3 regions of the Clostridium sp. DL-VIII genome follow, and region 1 is predicted to be linked to each of the others. Evidence: riboswitches for the same ligand, from Rfam matches in the RefSeq annotation. Region 1 holds a riboswitch; each other region holds the start of a gene.
The links. Region 1 has a riboswitch for cyclic di-GMP ahead of CDLVIII_RS23370 (3-oxoacyl-[acyl-carrier-protein] synthase III C-terminal domain-containing protein). Riboswitches for the same ligand answer to the same signal wherever they lie in the genome.
Positions count from the first base shown of each region.

Region 2: linked by a shared signal. The riboswitch ahead of CDLVIII_RS20055 (response regulator) and the one ahead of CDLVIII_RS23370 (3-oxoacyl-[acyl-carrier-protein] synthase III C-terminal domain-containing protein) in region 1 are both predicted to bind cyclic di-GMP.
Region 3: linked by a shared signal. The riboswitch ahead of CDLVIII_RS23965 (A24 family peptidase) and the one ahead of CDLVIII_RS23370 (3-oxoacyl-[acyl-carrier-protein] synthase III C-terminal domain-containing protein) in region 1 are both predicted to bind cyclic di-GMP.

Region 1 covers NZ_CM001240.1:5,064,642-5,072,160, forward strand. Annotated here, with positions in the region: gene ugpC (sn-glycerol-3-phosphate ABC transporter ATP-binding protein UgpC) at 1-821, opposite strand, end outside; gene CDLVIII_RS23350 (hypothetical protein) at 1,037-1,579, shown strand; gene CDLVIII_RS23355 (metallophosphoesterase) at 1,615-2,526, shown strand; gene CDLVIII_RS23360 (rRNA adenine N-6-methyltransferase family protein) at 2,667-3,224, opposite strand; gene CDLVIII_RS23365 (methyl-accepting chemotaxis protein) at 3,725-5,257, opposite strand; gene CDLVIII_RS23370 (3-oxoacyl-[acyl-carrier-protein] synthase III C-terminal domain-containing protein) at 5,294-6,280, opposite strand; cyclic di-GMP riboswitch class I at 6,562-6,648, opposite strand; gene CDLVIII_RS23375 (GNAT family N-acetyltransferase) at 6,819-7,271, opposite strand; gene CDLVIII_RS31605 (hypothetical protein) at 7,476-7,519, opposite strand, start outside.
Region 2 covers NZ_CM001240.1:4,344,010-4,351,528, forward strand. Annotated here, with positions in the region: RNA gene ssrS (6S RNA) at 1-109, shown strand, start outside; gene CDLVIII_RS20030 (macrolide family glycosyltransferase) at 385-1,596, shown strand; gene bioB (biotin synthase BioB) at 1,955-2,911, shown strand; gene CDLVIII_RS20040 (biotin transporter BioY) at 2,950-3,501, shown strand; gene CDLVIII_RS20045 (hypothetical protein) at 3,604-3,918, opposite strand; gene CDLVIII_RS20055 (response regulator) at 5,131-5,514, opposite strand; cyclic di-GMP riboswitch class II at 5,645-5,728, opposite strand; gene CDLVIII_RS20060 (hypothetical protein) at 6,763-6,948, opposite strand; gene CDLVIII_RS20065 (FAD-dependent protein) at 7,054-7,519, opposite strand, start outside.
Region 3 covers NZ_CM001240.1:5,224,892-5,232,410, forward strand. Annotated here, with positions in the region: gene CDLVIII_RS23955 (type II secretion system F family protein) at 1-967, opposite strand, end outside; gene CDLVIII_RS23960 (GspE/PulE family protein) at 984-2,675, opposite strand; gene CDLVIII_RS23965 (A24 family peptidase) at 2,795-3,547, opposite strand; cyclic di-GMP riboswitch class II at 3,738-3,819, opposite strand; gene CDLVIII_RS23970 (PilT/PilU family type 4a pilus ATPase) at 4,021-5,052, opposite strand; partial or broken gene CDLVIII_RS32350 (MFS transporter) at 5,147-5,269, shown strand; gene CDLVIII_RS23975 (ATP-binding protein) at 5,874-7,127, opposite strand.

The DNA.
Region 1 (7,519 bases):
AAGATTCTTATAAGATTTCTATCCTTAATATTATGTTTTACATAAGCATTTTCAATGTATATATTATCGTCAGCTTCCATAACCTTTACTCTCATAAAATTCATTTGCGGAGAGCCTATAAAACTAGCTACAAATTTATTACTTGGTTTTTCATATATTGTTACTGGGTCTGCAATTTGTTGTATTTCTCCTTTATTCATTACAACAATTTTATTTCCCATAGTCATAGCTTCAGTTTGGTCATGAGTTACATAAATGAAAGTAGTTTTAAGTCTTTGATGTAATTTTATTATTTCACTTCTCATAGATACTCTTAGTTTTGCATCTAAATTAGAAAGTGGTTCATCCATTAAAAACACCTTAGGCTCCCTAACAATTGCACGACCAAGTGCAACTCTTTGTCTTTGCCCACCTGAAAGTTCTTTTGGTTTTCTATTTAATAACTCTTCAAGTTCTAATATCTTCGCTGTTTCATGTATTTTTTTATCTATTTCCTTTTTATTCATCTTTTTAATTTTTAAGGCAAATGCCATATTTTCATAGACCGAAAAATGAGGGTATAATGCATAGTTTTGAAATACCATAGCTATATCCCTATCCACTGGTTCAACTTTATTAACTAATCGATCTTCTATATACAATTCTCCAGAGGATATTTCTTCAAGTCCTGCAATCATCCTTAAAGTTGTTGATTTACCACAACCAGATGGACCAACTAGAACTACAAATTCCCCATCTTCAATGTTCAAATTAATATCATTAGCAGCCTTATAACCATTATCATATAACTTATTCAAAGACTTTAGGATAACTTTTGCCATTTATCTGCCCCTTTCTAAAATTGGTTTATCCCACTTATATAGTTTTTATTTGACTCTATAACTATAATATTTAAATATTAAGTAAATATTGTATATAAGTTAAGCTAAGTTAATTGGAAGTTAATAATAATAAACCCATATTTAACTTATAGATACAATTATTTAAATCAAAAAGCTCTGTATTATCATATCCTAATATATACTACTATTTTTAGGTGATTTTTATAAAACTCTATGCAGGCTTAAACTTAAAAGATTTGCAATTTTTAGGTGCAGGAACACAAGGAAAAGTATACAAAATTGATTTTCAGAAATGTATTAAAATTTTTAAAAACAAACAGATATGTGCTGATGAAATAGAATCATTAGTTATGGCACAAAAAGATGCTCACTTTCCAAAACTTTATGCCTTTGATACAAATTATATTATTAGAGAATATATACAAGGTATTGAATTGGATAAATATTTAAGATTACATCCTCTTACTCAAGATGTTTCAAATAAAATTATTGAGCTTTACGAAGCTATGGATTTAGTAGGTTACACTCGCTTAGATGCCGCTCCATTTCACATTTTCCTTACACCATCAAATGATATCAAGCTTATTGATACAGCCAGAGTCATGAAAAAAAGAACCATATATCCCTATCTAATTATTGATAGCCTAAAAAAATCAGGATATAAAGAGCAATTCCTGAGCTTTGTAAAAATAAACAAACCAGAACTCTATGCTAAATGGTTACAATACTGCAAATAAAATATTGCAAAATTGTGTTTTTGAGAGGAGAAAAAATGAGGTTTATAGTTTTCAGTGATTCAAAGGGTAAAAAAAATGGCATAAATGAAAAAGTACTTAAAACGCTAATGCATGAATCATGTAAATTAAGACCAGCACCAGAATTTATTGTAATGTGTGGAGATACTGTTGCAGGTAGTTCTAAAGAAGAAATATTAAATTTTCAATTGACTAAATTAAGGAGAATAATAGAACAGTATCATCCAAACAAACCGTTATTTCCTGTAATAGGGAATCATGAAGTTAATATAGAGCCTTTAAATGACAGATTCGAAAAAATTTTTAGTCAGGTTTATAATGATTTAACTCCCAATGAATACCTTTATGCTTATAATAAAACAGTGTATTATATAGACATTGCCGATATGAGATTTATAATTCTAAATGCTTTTCATCCCGGTTTAACTCATAGAATTGGTAAAGATCAGATTGCGTGGTTCGAAGAAAAAGCTTCAGAGTTTAAAAGAAATAAGTTTGTTTTTGTTCATTCACCAGCTTTTCCAACTGGAGCTCATTTAGGTCATTGCCTTGATTTATATCCAGAATGTAGAGATGAATTTTGGAAAATTGTTGATAAGTACAATATAGATATAGTTTTTTCAGGTCATGAACACAATTATTCAAGAAAAGTAATTGATGCTTCTTTCAGCAATGAAAATTTTTGTTACGAAAACAGTATTACACAGGTAATTACAGGTGGCGGCGGTGAAAAACTCAGAGACAAATATACAAGTAAAAAAGGAGTTGTAATCCCTCCAATTGCCGTATATCACTTTTTAGTTGTAGATGTTGAAACAAATTACATTAATGTTTCAGCTATAAGTTCAAAAGGCAGCAAAATTGATGAATTTAAAATAGATAAAAATGAAAATAGAATTAACTCTCATTCTAATTCTATTTTCAAATAAATTCTTAAATAAAAAAATCCCATGATAATATCTATAAAAGATATTGTCATGGATTTCACACTAACTATTAATTAATCTTATTCAATTTTTTAAAATCCCACTTTTGACATTTAATTATATTTCAAAACACAAAAATATTTTTATGTATTTTGGCATTTTAAAACATAAGCTGGTGGTAAATTGAATATAACTCTCTCTAAGCTTATATCCTTAAAATAACTTCCTATGTAACCTTTCTTAAGTAATGTATACTGAAAAGTTATAAACAAACCATTTTTCTTTAAGATATCTCTTGTCTTTTTTAATATTATATTTGACATACTTTTTGGTAGACTTGCAAATGGTAATCCAGAAACTACATAATCTACTTCTTTAATATTATATTTTTTTAGATACTTGTCTATATTTTCTGCCGAATCATTTACAACTACAATATTACTATAATTACTATATCTTTCTTTTAGCTGCCTGCAAAATTCCTCATTATATTCGATAAGCATTAATAAAGTCTGCTTTTTTATTTTTCTCACTAATCTTTCAGTAAATACCCCAGTCCCTGGTCCATACTCAACAATACACTTTGCATTTTCATAGTCAATATCACAAGCCATCTTTTCAGCAAGCTTTTTAGAACTAGGTGCTACAGCTCCTACTGTTCTAGGTGATTTTAAATACTCTATTATAAATTTTCCCCACATGGTATTATAACCCTCCTGCATGTTTTTATTAAAACACATATTTTATTCTTAATAAAAAGGATTATTCCCATCTATATAGAATTGGAGATAATCCTAAAATATTTCTTAATAATCTTCAGGTATTTGGTTGTGACATTTCATCCTAGGCCCAATACTACAACATAATCAAAACTCAAAAAAGAACTAAGTATTGTCGGTCTAGCGAATTGTGCGCAACCTGATGATGTATATCTAACAATTCTCCACCACGGTGCATCACTATATAATAATTAGAAAATTATGTTATAATTTATTTTCTTTAGATTATAGCACATTAAGGAAATGAACTCAATAACTTACAAAACATTTTTAAATTTTATTAACATCATTTATATTAACTGGATATATTGACACAAAAAGCAATCAAATTATTTTTTTTGCTACTATTTAATGTAGTAATATGCTATTGGTTTTATACCATTAAGTCTCTATGTATCCTTCCACAAACTCTGATATAATATTTATTTAATAAGCTTGTTCATATCCTCAGCAATATTCTTCAATTCATTAATACTCGCTTCTATTTCTTCACTAGTAGCAGCTCCTTGAGCTATAGATTCTGTCACCGTTTCAAATTTTGAAATTGTATCCTTAATTAAATTAGCTACTTCTTCGTTAAAATTTACTACATTTTTAGTCTCTGTAAATAATGTATTAGATGCCTTATTTATTTCCATAATATTATTACTGAATAATTTTAAATTTGAAGTCATATTATTTATTCCTTTTACAGTTTCATTAATAATATTATTCCCTACTTGAGACTTTTCATTATTATCAGTCATTTGTCTTTGAACTAAATTTATATTGTTTTTCAATTCTTCCACTATTGCACTTACCTGATTAAGTGATTCCTTTGTTCCTTCTGCTAATTTTCTTATTTCCTCTGCTACAACTGCAAATCCCTTACCATATTCTCCAGCTCTTGCCGCCTCAATTGATGCATTTAATGCAAGAAGATTTGTCTGCTCTGATATATCTCCAATAAGCTTTAATATTTCATCTACCTCTCTTGATTTTTGTTCCAAATCATTTGTAGACTTAAAAGTATCTTGTATATTATTCTTTATATCATTAATAATTGACAGTGTATTATTTAAAGCCTCTTGATTTTTATCAGTAATTTCAATAAACTCTTTTACTTTAGTTTCATTATCTTTTGTTTTATTAGTAACTACTTCATTAGCACTTAGTAATGTATTTAATATTTCCTTATTCTTATTTGATTTGTTTAACATTTCACCTGAGTCTTTTGACATAGATTGACTTGTTCCTGATACTTCTAAAAGAGAGCTCGTTTGTTCTTCAATAGCAACACTTAAATTTTCACTTGATGCTAAAACCGTATTTGAAATTTGAGTTATACTTTGGAACAAATTTAATATTTTTTCCTTCTCTTCCTCTACTTGACTTTCTTTTTCGCCAATTGATTCTAACAAACTTGATGCAAAATATACGACAACAAAAACTAATGTTAAAGTTATCAGAATTGTAATAATTGTCATAGATGCTTCTGCCACTGTAAATTCTTTAGCTAAAAAAATTGAAGGATTGTTTATAAAAACTATAACTTGACATATAATACTCAAAATTATCGATGCACTAATCATTTTTACATCAAAAAATAACGCTCCAAGAATAGTAAAGAAGAAAATTACTAGCCATAAAGAATTTAAGTGCATTGTAAAGTTTAAATATAAATATTGAAAATAAGTTATAAATAAAAGTATCCCCTTTGTTACATTAAAAGCTTTGATATTAAAGCCATTTTTAGCAAGTGTAAGCTTATAACACTTATGTAGCACTATAGCATAAATAGCAACAAATATTCCTAGTAATATTAAAGATTTTACACTTATAGCATCATTAAAGCCAAATAATTTCAAACCACAATAGAATATAAATGACAGGACGCAACATATCATATATATTATTAACACAAATTTAAGCGTCTTCTTATTGAACCTTATTTTAAAACTTTCTTTTTTATCCATTTTTACCCCCTATATATTACATTAATTATTTATATTTCAATATTTATATAGCATTACTATACTCTGAGAGCCTGCTCCGAATGTCCAAAATACAATATAATCTCCCCTCTTAATTTTGCCTCGTTCTATGGATTCATATAATGCTATAAACGGACTAGTAGTACCTGTATATCCATACTCATTCCCTATATATATTGTTTTATCATCCTCTAAATCCATAAGTTCTCTTATTTTCTTCGTATTAGTAAATGCAAGTTGTGATAAACAAAACATACTGATATCATCTTTAGTTAATCCTGCATTTTTTATGACTTTCGTCATTATTTCTGTAGCAGGATACATAAATACTCCTGTATCAAATGGTGTCCATTTTAACCAAAGTTCATCAACATTTTTAGATTTAAAAAAACTTGAAAAACCATTACTTGGATACAAAACTTTATCACTAACTTCTGTATTTATATAATATTCAGTGTCAATCACCCCACAATTCTCATCTACTTTTTCTAAGATTATTGCACATGCAGCATGTCCATAATTTCCATAACATATTTCATTATTAGTATCACATAAGGAATTATCATCATCGCATCCAACTATTAGAGCCATCTTTGCATGTTTAGAGGACATTAAATAATTTGATATATTCTCCAAAGCAACTCCCATGCCTGCACAGTTTGCATTCATATCAAAGCACATTACATTTTCCTTTAAATTTAATTCTTTGTGCAACAAAATCGATGTTGGAGGTGATACATATTCCGATAATATCGACGAATAAACTAATACATCTATATCACTCCCCTGCAAACCTGCTTTATCTAACACAGATTTTGCAGCTTTTATGGATAAGGATAGAGAATTCTCGCCTTCATCAAACATATATCTCTTATCTCTTCCCATTACATCTTCTAACAAATGTCTCACATCCTTATCTTGTTGTTCGAAATGCTTTATGTAAAAATCATTTGAAACAACTTTAGAACCATGACAGACATCAATACAACTTAATCTTACTCCCATAACTTTTCCCTCACTTTACATTACTTTTTATAAATATACATTTTTAATTAATACAAATAAAAAATGCATGTGCTACTCTCTTTTTTGTGACCTTTTAACCAATTAATACTCCAATAAGCATTGACATCACTAATTTCAAAAAACTATTTTCCATTAGTTTATAAAAAACAAACTTTTATTAATCCTTCCCCTTCAGATAGTTCCTATACATAGAAAAAGTGCCTATTAATTAATAATAGACACCTAATAAAAGCATAAACATTTATTCTTAACAACTTCCTCTTAGTAGCCTGGCAATCATAGACATAACATTCCTTAGACCCATGGCTTTGTGACCTTACCTTTCAATAAGTGTACTATTATCAATATATACACTATATACTACTCCATTTTCTTACATTTTTCAATATTAGTTGCATATTTCTACAATAATTCCTTCTGTTCCGTTATATTCAATCTAGACTTAAATATTTTTCATATGCATGTAATAATTCAAAAACACCTTATAATCTATATCAAATTTATCCTTTCTCTAATACTATCTTACTAAATTCACTTCATAGCACATTTTCTGCAGCATCAATCCGCTTTTCTCAGATAAAAACATGTCTTCTTTACACTCAAATCCGATTTTTTTATAAAAATTGATGGTGTCTGCCCTTGCATTTAAGTATAAATGCCCAATATTATTTTCTTCAGCCTTAAAAATATGCCTTTTCATCATTTCAAATCCAATTCCTTTTTTTATGTATTCCGGATTAACAACTACGTTAGTGATTTTGCCTTTATCATTTACTTTAGTCATTCTTGAGTATCCTATAACTTTATCTTCCCTTAATGCCACTAAATGAAAACTTATATGATCAAATTCATCGTAATCATATTTACTAATTTTGCTATATGGTTTAAATAAAATATTAAATCTTAAATCTATCACTTCCTTAAATTTTTCATTTGTATAATCTATATATTGATATATAATGCTATTCATAGTAGTTCCCTCTATTTCTAATAATATAATTATATTATACACTATATTCATTATTATTGCATATTTATTCATAGATAATTATATTTTTAAATAAAAAAACTATCAACATATCGCTATTAAATCTTTGCGACATATTGATAGTTATATAAAGTAAGTTTTATTATTCAACTTATAAATAACAAATTAATTGTTTATTAATAATTTTTATGATAACTCTTCCCATTTTCTTTTTGCTTTCAGCACATTTT
Region 2 (7,519 bases), 720 kb from region 1:
TCTTGTGAGTCCTTTTGTTCGGCATTGAAGGCGATTGAAACATCTGTGAGGGCACCCACCTATCGAGAGATAGGCGTCAAAATTAGAGTACCGGTATTTTGGATATAATGTTTCGAAAGATTTAGTCAATACTTTTAAGGTATTGGCTTTATTTTTTTGTTTAAATTGTTTGTTTTAATATAAGATACTTATAATTACATTAATTTTAAAATTATATTTTCTTATTAGCGAAATCCAACTTCTCTAAAATATACAACACATATTATAAACTTTTTGTATCAAAATATTAAAAGCTAATAGATTTATTCATATAGAAATTAACTATGTTTAAGGCAAATGAACTTGTTATTTATTTGATTATACCCAAGTGAAGGAGTGATAGAAGTGTCAAAAGCATTGTTTATAAATATATTAGGTCATGGACATATTAACCCAACCATAGGTATAGTAAAAGATTTAATTAATAGCGGAGAACATGTTACATATATAGCTGGTGAAGAATTTAGAGATAAAATTGAGAAAACAGGTGCTAAATTTATTGGTCATAGAAATTCATTTAATGTATCAAATTTTATTAATTGTGGATTAGATTTAGAAAGCAATGAAGGCTTATTAAACGCTTTAAACACATTTAAAGAAATAGTTGAAGTTGTTTTTAATTCAAATGAAAAATATGATTATGTAATTTACGATTCGTCATTCATTTTAGGTAAGGAAATAGGAAAAGCACTAAAGATTCCTACCATTACTTCAACCACCACATTTGCAATAAATAAAGAACTAATAGAAAATGTATTCAAATCACCACTTTCTGATGAACTTAAACGTAGATTTCAAGGTTTCAAACCCAAAATGAAAGAAATTTTAAATAGCTCAACTTATAAAAACTTTATAAGTGAACTAAAGGAAAAATATAATATTAACTTCCCTGATTTCTCCAATAGATTCACCAAAAGAGGTATGATTAACCTCGTATACACTTCTAGGTATTTTCAGCCTTATGGAGATAACTTTGATGAGAGTTATAAATTTATTGGTCCATCTATAATTAATAGGAACGAGGACATTAATATCGACTTAAAAAATGACAATCAAAAGATTGTTTATATCTCCTTAGGAACAATATTCAATAATTCTATAGATTTTTACGAAAACTGCTTTAAAGCTTTTAGTAATATGGATGTCAAAGTTATTATGTCTGTGGGTAAAAATACTGATATTACTAGTTTAAGCGATATTCCATCAAACTTTATTGTCCGTAATTATGTACCACAGCTTGAAATACTAAAACATTCTGATGTATTTATTACTCATGGGGGTATGAATAGTACAAATGAAGGTTTATATTACGATATCCCGCTTATTCTTATTCCTCAATCTGTGGATCAGCCCTTTGTAGCTAATAGAGTTGCTGAACTTGGTGCTGGAATTGTTCTTGACAAAAATGAGATCACCCCAGAAATATTAAATGATTCAGTAACTAAAGTTCTTTCTAATATGGATTTTAAAATAAACAGCAAAAAAATTGGTGAATCTTTAAGAGAAGGCGGAGGATATAAAAAAGGTGTTGATGAAATTCTAGCTTTAATAGATTAAAAATCTACATGAGATTCTTTAACAATATATATATAAATCTACATGAAAAGTATTATGTAAAATTAATTTTCTTATTTTCCCTTCTAACCATTAAATAAAAAGCCAAATCTTAAAGATAAAACTTTGGCTTTTTATTTATTCCTATCTAATACTGATTTAATGCATGTTAAAATAAGTAATTAATGTCTTCCTCATACTCTATTTTTATCTAGACTATAACTGTGTATTTTGGCTAAATTCTAAAATACTATGCCCTTTAAATCGTCAACTTTTATTTTTAATAAGGTTGACAATATACCGTAATAATACTATACTAATTTTAAATTTGTTTTGAAATGAAATTTGGGAGTGACTAGATATGAAAGAATTAACCGAAGAGATTATAAACGGCAGGCGCCTAAACAGAAGCGATGATTTAAAATTTTTACTAACTACAGATTTAGAAGAGCTATGCATGGGAGCTGATAAAATTCGTAAAAAATTATGTGGTGATAAAGTTGATCTTTGTACCATAATTAATGGGCGCAGCGGTGGATGCAGCGAAAACTGTAAATTTTGTGCTCAATCTGCTCATCACAATACTGAAATTAAGGAGTATGGCTTTTTAGATCCAGACATAATACTAGAAGATTGTAAGAGAAATGAAGCAAATGGTGTTCATCGTTACTCTATAGTAACAGCAGGAAGAGCTTTAAATGGTGCAGATTTTGATAAAGCTGTACAAGCTTATAAAAGAATGAAAAGAGAATGTTCAATAAATTTATGTGCTTCACATGGATTTCTATCAGAAGAAGAATTTATTCGTTTAAAAGAAGCCGGAGTCACAATGTATCATTCAAACATTGAAACTTCAAAAAGAAACTTTCACAATATTTGTACTACACATTCATATGAGGACAAGATAAGAGAAATTAAACTAGCTCAAAAAGCTGGATTTAAAGTTTGCTCTGGTGGAATAATAGGAATGGGTGAAACTTGGGAAGACAGAATTGACATGGCAGTGAGCTTATACGAACTTAATGTTGTATCTATACCAATTAACGTATTAATGCCTATAAAAGGCACTCCTTTAGAAACTGTAAAAAGAATTTCTATAGAAGCTATTTTGCGTACAATAGCAATTTTTCGTTACTTAAATCCGACATCATATATTCGTATGGCTGCTGGAAGAAGCTATTTCAAAAATGGCGGCAAAAGAATTTTCTGTTCCGGTGCTAATGCAACAATTACTGGAGATATGTTAACTACAGTAGGAAATAATACATACCAAGATAAAATTATGCTAACAAACCTTGGCTTTAACATTGAAAAATAAAATAACATTTAATACAAAATTATAAGGAGACTGAAATTATGGAAAATACTAATAAAATGAGCACTCGTCAATTGACTTTAATTGCTGTAATGACAGCTGTTACTTGCGTCTTAGGACCTTTTTCACTACCAATTGGACTAGTACCAATTTCATTGACTAATTTGGTAATTTATATTGCAATATATTCATTAGGGCAAAAAAAGGGAACTATTAGCTACATAGTTTATCTTTTAATAGGTGTTATAGGGCTTCCAGTATTTTCAGGATTTTCTGGCGGATTTGCTAAGCTAGCTGGACCAACAGGTGGTTATTTGATCGGATTTATTTTTATGGCATTTATAAGCGGCTTATTTATTGATAGATTTTCAGGTAAAATCTATATGTGCTTTATAGGAATGACATTAGGTACCATAGTTACATACTTATTTGGTACTACCTGGCTAGCATATGTTGCAAAGATTCCTTTTAATGCAGCTTTCTCTGCTGGTGTTATCCCTTTTATTCCTGGAGATATAATAAAAATATTACTCTCTTCCTTGATAGGGCCTCAAATTAGAAAAAGACTAATAAACGCTGGCTTATATGATTAATATTAAATAAATTCTATTACTAAAATAAAGATAGACTCTCACAAAATACTCAGTCTATCTTTATTTCATTAACATATAAAATTAAACACACTTCTTTTCTTGTTAGCTTTTAAATGCTTTCTTATAATTTTCTAATACTATTTTAATATAATATTCTATGGCATTTCCTAATTCACTAAAATCTTTGTATTTATCCAAATAATAACACCTATACATTCTATTTATAGTATAATTTATACTGCAGCTATTAAAGCCGCTCTCATCAATATATTCCTGAAAATGGATACTTTTTCGATTTAAATTTATACGAACTTCTATTTCAAAATCTGGTGCTATAACTATCTTATTATTTGAATATAACAATTTATTTTCATTACATAAAACTTGAATGTGCTGAATTATTATTTCTTCATCCATAATTCTACCTCCAAATATTACTTAAGCATATCTTATGTACATTCATTAATTATTATACTTTTTTATATTTCAGCGAATTTTTTTACTTAGTAAAATACAATTTTACCATATTGTTGTAACATAACTGTAACAATAACATGGTAAACTTACATAATTAGTAAGAGGTATTTACTATACATATTATTATATTCCAGCATAAAATTGTAAATACATGTCATAATTTGCATTATAGTTTATTTTGAAAAAATCGTTTCATGTAGTTTATAATAACTATATGTATAAATTAGTAAAAAGAGGTGTTATTATGATTAAGTTAAAATTGTTTCAGTTAAAATTTAGAATATTTTTAAGAAAATCTATTCTAAATAAAATGTTAAATTTTCTTTTACCTAATAATAAATTTGTTATTATTATTTCTCAAAACTTAGACAAGCACATTGTTATATATCATAAGATAATGCATGAAGTTTATCATTCAAAACTTCCAAAAGCTAATTTTAACTAACTTTTAGAATAACTACTTTACTTTAACTAGCATTGGCTTTATTTACGTCTCTATTTATATAGCAGTCTAAAAGCATTTTTAACACTACGATAAAAAGTAGTAGACATCTTTTACATTCTTATTTTTAATATGGTCCTATCTAATTCTTTTATATTTAATAATCTCTTTTTTAAATACGGAGATATACCTACATATCTTTCTTTAGGGTGCTTATCATGTATCAACACATTCTATTTTCTTATATATAAGATTCTTTAATTCTGCATATTTCTATATTTTTTACTCTTGTATTAAACAACATAGAAATTTTATATCTTATAAATGAATGTTATAAAAAATACAGCGTTTAAGAACTATTTATATATCAAACTCACTCTATTTTTTTCTTATTTGTATGTTATCATCATACAATGTTTTATTATATTGTAGAGCATATTAATTCATATATTTCAATATAAAATTTAAACAAAAAATAAGAGCAATAAAGATTCCTCTCTACTACTCTTATTTTGTAAATATAGATGTTTTCTAATAGACTTGGGAATATCTATTAGTATTATTATGTTTGTTTATATAATAACACATTATTACTAAATATTCAATATATACTAATAATAATTATTATTTTAAAAGATAAAAAGAGCCCGGCAAAGCTTACACTCTTTTATAACTAAGTTCTTCAATATGCTTATATTCATAATTATATATTATTCTGAAAGTATTTTATTTACTAGTTTAGTTAGCTCATCAATAATCATGTCTTTTTTTATAAAATAAGTAGCACCTAATGCTTCGCAAACACGTAATTCATTAGAAAAATTATTCTCCCCACCATCTGAAAGGACAATTACTTTTATGTCTTTATTTTCTTCTCTTAGTTCTACTACAAGTTCCAATCCAGTTTTTTTTGGCATATATATATCCGTAATCACCAAATCAATGTTACCTAATTTTTTATATATCTCAGTGCCTTCTTCGCCATCGCAGGTTTCATATACATTATAATTTGCCTTTTCTAAAATAAGCCTTATAAACTTTCTAACACTTGAATTATCCTCAACTACTAATATATTTTTTTGCTTTTCATTCATATTTTTCAACCTCTCTTTTTCATTTTATAATATAAATTCCATACTAAATCTAATACTTAATTTTCTAATATTAATACCATTTTCATAATATGAACAAAAAAAAACAACTTAAACTAATCAAAAAATATTAGCTTAAATTGGTCGGTTGCACTATTAACTCCAAATTCTCAAAGTGCCCATATAGAGAGAATTTTTCACCGTTTCCACATTTTTTATATTTTTGTATAATTTTATATCTTTGTATGTATATATTATTACATTAATGCAAAAAAATCAATAAATTTAAAATTATTGATTATGAAAAATAAAAGCAGACTAAACATTTTTATCCGAATCTACCTTATATGGCTATTTGTGCAACTTAATCGAATCAGTAGAATTTGAAATTTCTTCAGCACTATCATTTGTACTAGCTGTTAGTTAAAGACTTGTATGCAATTCTTGTATATCCAGTTTGCATACACAATAAACATGTATAATTACCGTAGTGTACCGCAAAAATAATATATGTGTCGCCTACAGCATTTCCGGAATTATTTACTATTAATGCTTTAGGCAATTTTCCACTGTTCAATTTGTTTACTCAATTGCTTATTACGTCTTATATTGTAGGATAACCATTTTGGGTTAATTGTTATAAAAAATAAGACTAAGAAATTTTTATAGTTCCTTAGTCTATTATCAATAATAATATTTATATTTAACTGTATACAAACAAACCCGCTATATACCCTAATAACCCCGAACATAATATTGCCAATATTTTAAATATTGGAATTTGATTTTTTATTTCCATAAACTTAATCCTCTGTCTTTCAAAATCTTGTATTTTAATAATTTAATTATAGCATGTACAATTGTTATTATCTACCGAGTGGCTCGTTCTATCTTTTATTTATATTTATTTATAATTTATATTGATTTAATATATTTGACATAATCCTGTCACAAACCAGTAATATAATAAAACTATGATGATAGTTAAAGCATTATTATTTCCCCTAAAATAATAATAATAATATATATAACACAGTATTCAGGATAACTATTAAATGGTTATCCTTTTTATTTTGTATTTAATTTACTAATAGTTTATATTGAGTTAATATAATTGACATAATACTGTCACAATAATCTTATATACTTAAAACATAAAGTAATTAAAGCATTATTATTTACCCTTATCAAATAAAAAGAATGACTTATTCCCCTAAATAAGTCATTCTTTTTTTATTTATTCTTTTACAACTAAAATATTTTCATTATTATTAAAGTTAATTCCTCTAATTGTGTTATTGTATATTTTTCTTTTATGACATAAAAAAATAAATTCATATCGGATATATAAGAATTAATAGTTTTATTACTATAATTTTTTAATTTCAATTCATAAATAAATTCAATAAATTCATTTAAAATATCTTTAAATAACAAAAAACACCTTCTCCATTTCAAAAAATAGAGTCAGTGTTTTTATAATGTATGTTATCACAAAGCATTAATATATAAATTTCAAAAGTAGTTTATTTAAACCCAGTGTTATTCAATATTTGAAAGCTTTTCTCCCATGATTACACCCATTGCTGAGGCCATCATCAAGCCTCGTGTCCAACCACTTGAATCTCCTAGACAGTGCAGACCTTTTATATTCGTCTCAAAATTTTTGTCTAAATTAATTTTATTGCTATAAAATTTAATCTCTGGACCATATAATAACGTTTCTCTGCTTGCAAAACCTGGAACTACTATATCCATAGCTTCAATAAACTTTAGAATATTTGTCATAGTTCTATATGGTATTGCAGATGTTAAATCCCCTGCTTCTGCATCTGGCAAAGTATGTCTAACATTTGATTCATACAATTCTTTTTCCCAAGTTCTCTTACCATCTAATATATCGCCATATCGTTGAACTAATATTTTTCCATTTCCAAGCATATTAACAAGTTCTGCAACCTTTTGACCATATTCGATAGGTTCATTAAATGGTGCTGAAAAATTATGC
Region 3 (7,519 bases), 160 kb from region 1:
CTTTCATTGATGAATATAAGCTTTCCCCTCTCATTACATTATCTTTTATCTTAAGTAGTGCAGCTTCAGCAACTTTATTTCCTACGACATTTGAAACAATTTCTATTGAATCTATAAGTGGTAATCCACTTGCTATCAACGTAGACAATGTTCTAGTAAATCTTGATACTATAATCATTTGATTAAGCTTTTTTAACAAAGGCAATTTTAATTTTAAATTGCTTGTAAACAATATTCCATTATCACTCTTCAAAAATATATTAAGTCCGAATGTAAGTAATATTACAAATATTATGATAAAGATAAGGTTGTTTTTTATGCCACTACTTGCTCCAAGTAAAAGTTTAGTACTCCAAGGCAAGCTTGTACCAGTATCTTCAAATATTTGAGTAAATGTTGGCATTACATAAGTTAATATAAATATAACTGCTATAACTGCTACGAAACTTAATATTATTGGATAAATCATTGCACTTTTTACTTTATTATTAATTTTATTTTCTTTTTCATAATGAGTTGACATTCTAAACATTATTGCATCTAAGTTACCACTTGCTTCTCCTGATGCTACTAAAGAAATTAATAATTCTGGAAATACATCTAGATGTTTTCTCATGGAATCTGATAATACTTCACCTTTTTCAACGTCTTCATTTACCGCTTTTATTGTTTCCTTTAATTTTTGATTTTCTACTTGATCCGATAATATCTCTAAACATGCCAAAATTGGTACTCCTGCATTTAGCATAGTGTAAAATTGCCTACAAAATATTGATATATCTTTAATTTTCACTTTCTTATTAAACTTTATTTTTATACTAGCACTTTCTGTTATTTCCTCAACCATTAAAGGATAATATCCATTACCTGAAATAAAGTCTATAACCTCATTTTTAGAATTTGCCTCATAAGTTCCTTCTACTTTTTCCCCATCTGAGTTCATAACTCTATATTTAAATTTTCCCAATGTCCCTCACCTCTTTTCAAATGTCAATTGATAAAGTTGCTATTGTTGAAAGTTCTTCAATAGTTGTCATTCCTTGCAATACCAGATCTTTACATTCGCTTTCCAAAGTTTTCATTCCATTTTCTATTGAAATATCTCTTATGATATCTGAATTTGCACCCGAATTTATGGCTTCTCTATGTTTTCTTGTCATTTCCATAATTTCATAAATTCCAATTCTCCCTAAATATCCAGTTTGATTGCAATAGCCACAGCCTTTGCCCTTATACAAAATTAACGGCTCATTTACATCTTGTCCTAAAATTTCTTTTTCATATTCACTAGCTTCGTATTCTTTTTTGCAGTTATTGCATATTTTTCTAACTAATCTTTGAGCCATTACCCCAACAACAGAAGTAGAAACTAAATATGGTTTAACTCCCATATCTACAAGTCTTGCTATGGATGACGGTGCATCATTAGTATGAAGAGTGCTTAAAACTAAATGACCTGTAATTGCTGCTCTGGTTGCTATTTCTGCGGTTTCTTCATCTCTAATTTCTCCTATCATGATTATATCTGGGTCTTGTCTTAGTATACTTCTAAGTCCACTTGCAAATGTTAATCCTGCTTTTTCATTAACACTTACTTGATTTATTCCATTCATTGTATATTCAACCGGATCTTCTACTGTGATTATATTTACACTGCTAGAGTTCAATTCATTTAATATAGAATATAGAGTTGTAGATTTTCCACTTCCTGTTGGTCCTGTAACCAAAATTATTCCATGAGGATTTGATACTATTCTATTCAATTTATTTATATTATCATCACTCATTCCCAGTTGTTTTTTATCTAATACAGATCCTCCTGTATTTAGAATTCTTATAACAATCTTTTCACCATTAACTACTGGAAGTATAGAAACTCTAAGGTCTATTTCCATACCATCAACATTAACCATTATTCTTCCGTCTTGTGGTATTCTTTTTTCTGCTATATTAAGTCCTGCAAGTATCTTTATTCTTGTAACTAGCGGTCCCAAACTTTCTATTCCTAGAGTATTTACCGTTTGGAGCTTTCCGTCTATTCTATATCTTATTCTTATTTCATGCTCAAATGGTTCTATATGAATATCAGATGTTTTCATCTCTATTGAATTCTTAAAAAGGTAATCAACCATCTTTACAACTGGTGCACTATTAACTTCATTCATTTCATCTACTGCTTTAATGCTTTTGCTTGTTTTAGTGCTTTCTTTAGAAAGTTGCATGGCTGCATTATTAACTTGTTGACTGCTATAGTATATACCTATAAATTTTTTAATATCGTCTTTTTTAGAGATAAAGGATTCTATTTCAAACCCTGTAGATATTGCAACATCATCAATTGCGAAAATGTTTAATGGATCTGCGAGAGCAATTTTAATTCTATTATTATCAAAACCAAAAGGAATTAAGATATATTTGTCGCATAAATTTTGTGGTATTAACGTTATTGCTTTTCTATCAAAATTTATCAAATTTAAATCTACTTTTTTAATTCCTGTTTGCTGCTCTATTGCCTCTATTATGTCTTCTTCTGTGATTATCTTACTTTCTACTAATATTTCTCCAAGCTTCTTACCTAAGGCTTTCTGAGATTTTAACGCTTCTTGTAGTTGATATCCTGTAATTTTGCCTGCATTTACCAGAATATTTCCCAATCTTCTTTTTTCAGTTGCCATTTTGGGTCGTACCTTTCTTTTCTATTTACAAAATTTTTTTCCTAATGTTTATAAGTTGAAATTTTTTCTAATATTTTTCAATCATGTAAGTGTTAAGAAAGTGAATATTATGTTACATTTTACTCAAAAAAACTCCAATAACTTTTTAATATTTCAACGCCCCACAGCATAGAAATCAAACTTCCAACTGCTATAAATGGCCCAAACGCTATCTTTTCCTTTGCTTTTTTTAATTTTAGTAATAATATAACTATTCCTATGCCCCCACCTATTATTATTGCTAAAAATAATCCAATTAAAATCCCTTTAACTCCTAGGAATAATCCACAAATAGCTGCTATTTCAATATCACCTTCACCCATTCCTTTAGTTAAAAATACTATTAAACCTATGATGACGAATCCTATTGCTCCACCTAAAATCAAGTCAAGAATTCCATTTTTATAAACAACAGCTTGAATTATTATAAATACACATGCCATAATGCCACCAAAAAGTGTTGTACTTGTATAAACAAATTGAGTATCATAATCTATCATTCCAATTACAATTAAAATTGATGCTAATATGCAATACTTTAATGTAATTAAGGTTAATCCAAATTTAAAATATATTAGTAAATATAATACTGCATTAAGAATTTCTATAAGAGGATATCTTACTGATATTTTCTCCTTGCAATATCTACACTTTCCTCCAAGAAAAAGATAGCTGATTACCGGAATCAAATCTAAAGACATTAATTTGTGATTACAGTTTGTACAATGTGACGGTGGAAACGCAATTGATTGTTCCATCGGGATTCTATAAATACATACATTCAAAAAACTTCCTATAACCAATCCTAAAACAGCTATGAAGACAACTTCCAATCTATCACCTCTCCTTTTTACCATTTTTTAAAATATTATGTAATATTTTCATATTTATATTTTATACTTTAAATTACATTTTTTCAATATTTTTGATATTGTTTTGAATTTAAATATTATTTATCAATAAATAATATCTCTTTAAATGCTTACTTCCACTTTTGCGCAAAAAAATACCGACCTTAATAAAAAACAAAGGCCGGTTGCACTACTAACTCCTCATATATAAAGTGCCCAAAATAAATATATGAATCATTGTTTCCATATTGATTTCTTATAAATAATAATATTTACAAATTTCAATAATTATTTAATTTTATATATATTTACCAATATTATAGCAATTTCTTATAAATTATATTTTATAATTATATATAAAATATAATTTATTTACATATTACCATATTATATCTAATCATTCCATAATTTCTATAGATTTTTACTAAAATTTAACTCAAACTTATATATTATATCTACCTATCATTTTGTACCCACTTTTCATACTCTTGTCTGGATATAAAATTGTCATTTACAAGCCTTCTTAAATCCATCTCTATTGTCTGCATTCCAAACTTAGAACCCATTTGAATGAAGCTATTTATTTGTTCATAGTTTCCTTCTCTAATTAAATTTCTTATGCTAGGAGTACACACCATTATTTCCATTGCTGCAACTCTACCTACTCCCGATGCATTAGGTAATAAAATTTGAGAAACAACTCCCTTTAATAGCGACGATAACTGAATCTTCACTTCATTTTGATGTCCAGCTTCAAAAGAGTTTATAATTCTATATATACTGTTAGCTGCCCCCATGTTATGTAAAGTCGAAAAAACTAAATGTCCAGTTTGGGCTGCCCTTAAAGCTATTTCTATTGTTTCTGGATCTCTCATTTCTCCAACTAATATAACATCTGGGTCTTGTCTAAGTGCTGCTCTTAATCCATCTGCATAACTCTTAGTGTCCTGCCCAATTTCTCTTTGGTTTACCATAGATCTATTGTTCTCATATATATATTCAATTGGTTCTTCTAAAGTTATTATATGTTTTTCTTTACTCATATTTATTTCATTAACCATTGCTGCAAGAGTAGTACTTTTCCCTGATCCTGTTGGTCCAGTAACTAACACTAGTCCATCACTTAATTCCGTGAATTTTTTAAGAGCAGGAGCCATTGTTAAATCTTTTAGTTTAGGTATAGTCTCTTTAATTACTCTAAGACATATAGAATATCCTTCCCTGCACTTATAAGCATTTACTCTGAAATTACCAATACCTTTTCTATTATACTTAAAGTCTATTTCACCATTTTCTAAGAAATAATTATAACTTTCTGGTATTAACTCTTTAATGCATTCCTCCACAGCCTCATGGGGAATACTTCTTTCAAAAACATTCACTAAATTTCCATCTATCCTTACCATCGGTCGTAATCCTGATGTAATATGTATATCTGATACATTACTTATATCCATATCATTAATTAGCGTGTCTATCCTTGACATATTATTCCTCCCTAATGTTACATAAAACAATTTTTGTATATTTTACTATATACAACATATAATATTTTCACTAAAATTGTCAATATCCATTATTTTACTCAATTGAGTTATTCTCTTGGATCTTGGAACTCAAACTGGCCAGGTTTCAAATCAGTCAAGAATTCAACAACCTAACGATGAAGCGCGCAGTCGTATTAATATAGTATTCATGGTCTCATAATTATATATAAATAGCATATATAAAGTTTTAAGTTAATTTATATAATACATTAAATTTAACTATTTCTTTTCTTGAAATAGTTTTTATATTAAATTAATATTTTAGACATAATGTTGTAACAAATACCGTTTATAATAATATCATAAACAATTTATATGAATTGTTTTTATATGAAATATAATATATAAATCAGTTTTCAGGATAACTTGTTCCCCCTTATCAAGTTATCCTTTATTTTACGTAACGCTATGAATTATCACCAAATAAAATTTCAAGCTAAATTCCACAATTAAATCTATAGATGCAAAAATAAGAGTAATAAACAATATTTCTACTGCCTATTACTCTTATTCTTGGAATGTTTGAATAAAGTTTGTTTACTAACTTTACTTAGGAATATATATTAATATTAGATTACTATAATTTTAACATACCATTAATACACAATCAATACTTATTAATAAATATTATTGTTTAATATCTATTTTGCTTTTATTTCATAATCATAGATTAAATTTTTGCTTTAATTCTATACTCTTTTGCAAGGTAATCAGAAAATAATCTATCTCTATGCTCTTGCCTCAATAAGAAAACATTAAAATTATACCTCTTCCTTAAATGGTAACTTAATTGTAAATTTAGTTATATTATCATCACTCTCAACTGATATCTTACCACCGTGCTTTTCAATTAATTCTTTTGTTATACATAACCCATACCCGTGATTTTCGCCATTATTACTCTTAGTAGTAAAACCAGAATTAAAAATTTCATAAATAATTTCTTCCGGAATCTTTTCACCATCGTTTTCTATTGTTATTACTATATTACTTAAATCTTGAAATGATTTTGCTACTAAAGTACCACCCTTGTTCATTGCTCTTATTGCATTATTAGTAATGTTAATTATTATTCTATACAATTCCATTTCATCTATTGTAACCAATTTGAAATTTGCACTGTCTTCAACTATAACATTCATGCCTTCTCCAACAGCATGTTTAGTTGCAAGTGAAAGCAAAGAAGCTTGCTCTAAACTGTCATCAGTTCCATTTGGATTATTCTGATTTATAATACTTTTCAAAAGCCAGGCTGCCCCGTTATATTTCTCCATATCTACTAACTCATATAACGAGACCATTTGTAAGCCATAGTTGTTTTTAATACTCTTTAATTCTTTATTTTTGCTTGATAAAATTCTATTTAGTCCAGATATCTCTTTAGCTTTTAATGATGTTTTGCCAAAGATTACGATAATAAATCCCAAAAAAATAAATAAAGCTGCAAATACACCATCGCTCAATATTGCATTATCTTTATCGTAAGAAATCAAATGTAAAGAAATTAGAAAATCTGGAAGAAAGCCTAATATAATTCCATAACTAATTGATATATTTTCATGGGATAAAATCTCATATATCTGCTTAATATTATTTATAAATTTCAAACACAAAATCATTAGAACTAATTGTGATATATAAAGAAGAATTATATTTATTATATTAATATATTCAGTAAACAAATCATTTGTATTAAATATTCCATATACTAAATTACCAAATACAAATAACCATACAGCCAGTATTGAATATATTAAGCTGTATCCAATAATAGCTTTATTGTACTCATTTCTAAATAATAATGATATTATAGCTATAGATACTATATGTGTAGCAAATATGCAAATAGAAGTATTTCCAAATACATATGGAATAGCAAATCCATTAACTGTAAGCATGATTATACACATAACCTTTTTTATATCTAATAATTTATTTATATCTAAACAATAACTTATTACAAAAACAAATAACATACTTTGAAGTATTGATATCAAAATATCAATGAAACACATTTTTAATTCACGTCTCCTTTACCTTATGAAGCTTTATCTCATCTTAATTTTTCCATTGACCCTAGCACATCATCTAATCCAGTTTATAGATATGCTGAAAGGCTTGTTTTAATTATTTTCCTTGAAATATTCAATAAAATGTCTGTAAATTAATTATGTTGACACAATACTGTAACAATTTCTTTATATAATAACATTGTAATTCTTTTAACATATTTTTTATTTTATGATAAATAATATGGAATAGAAATGACTTATTTCCCTAAATTTAAGTCATTTCTTTTTTATGTAGTAGCATCAAGTGGCAGACTAATTATTGAATCTGTAGTTACATCTATAAGAATGGTTACAACCGATGCCGTTGTATTGTCAAAAGATATGCTTACTACAAA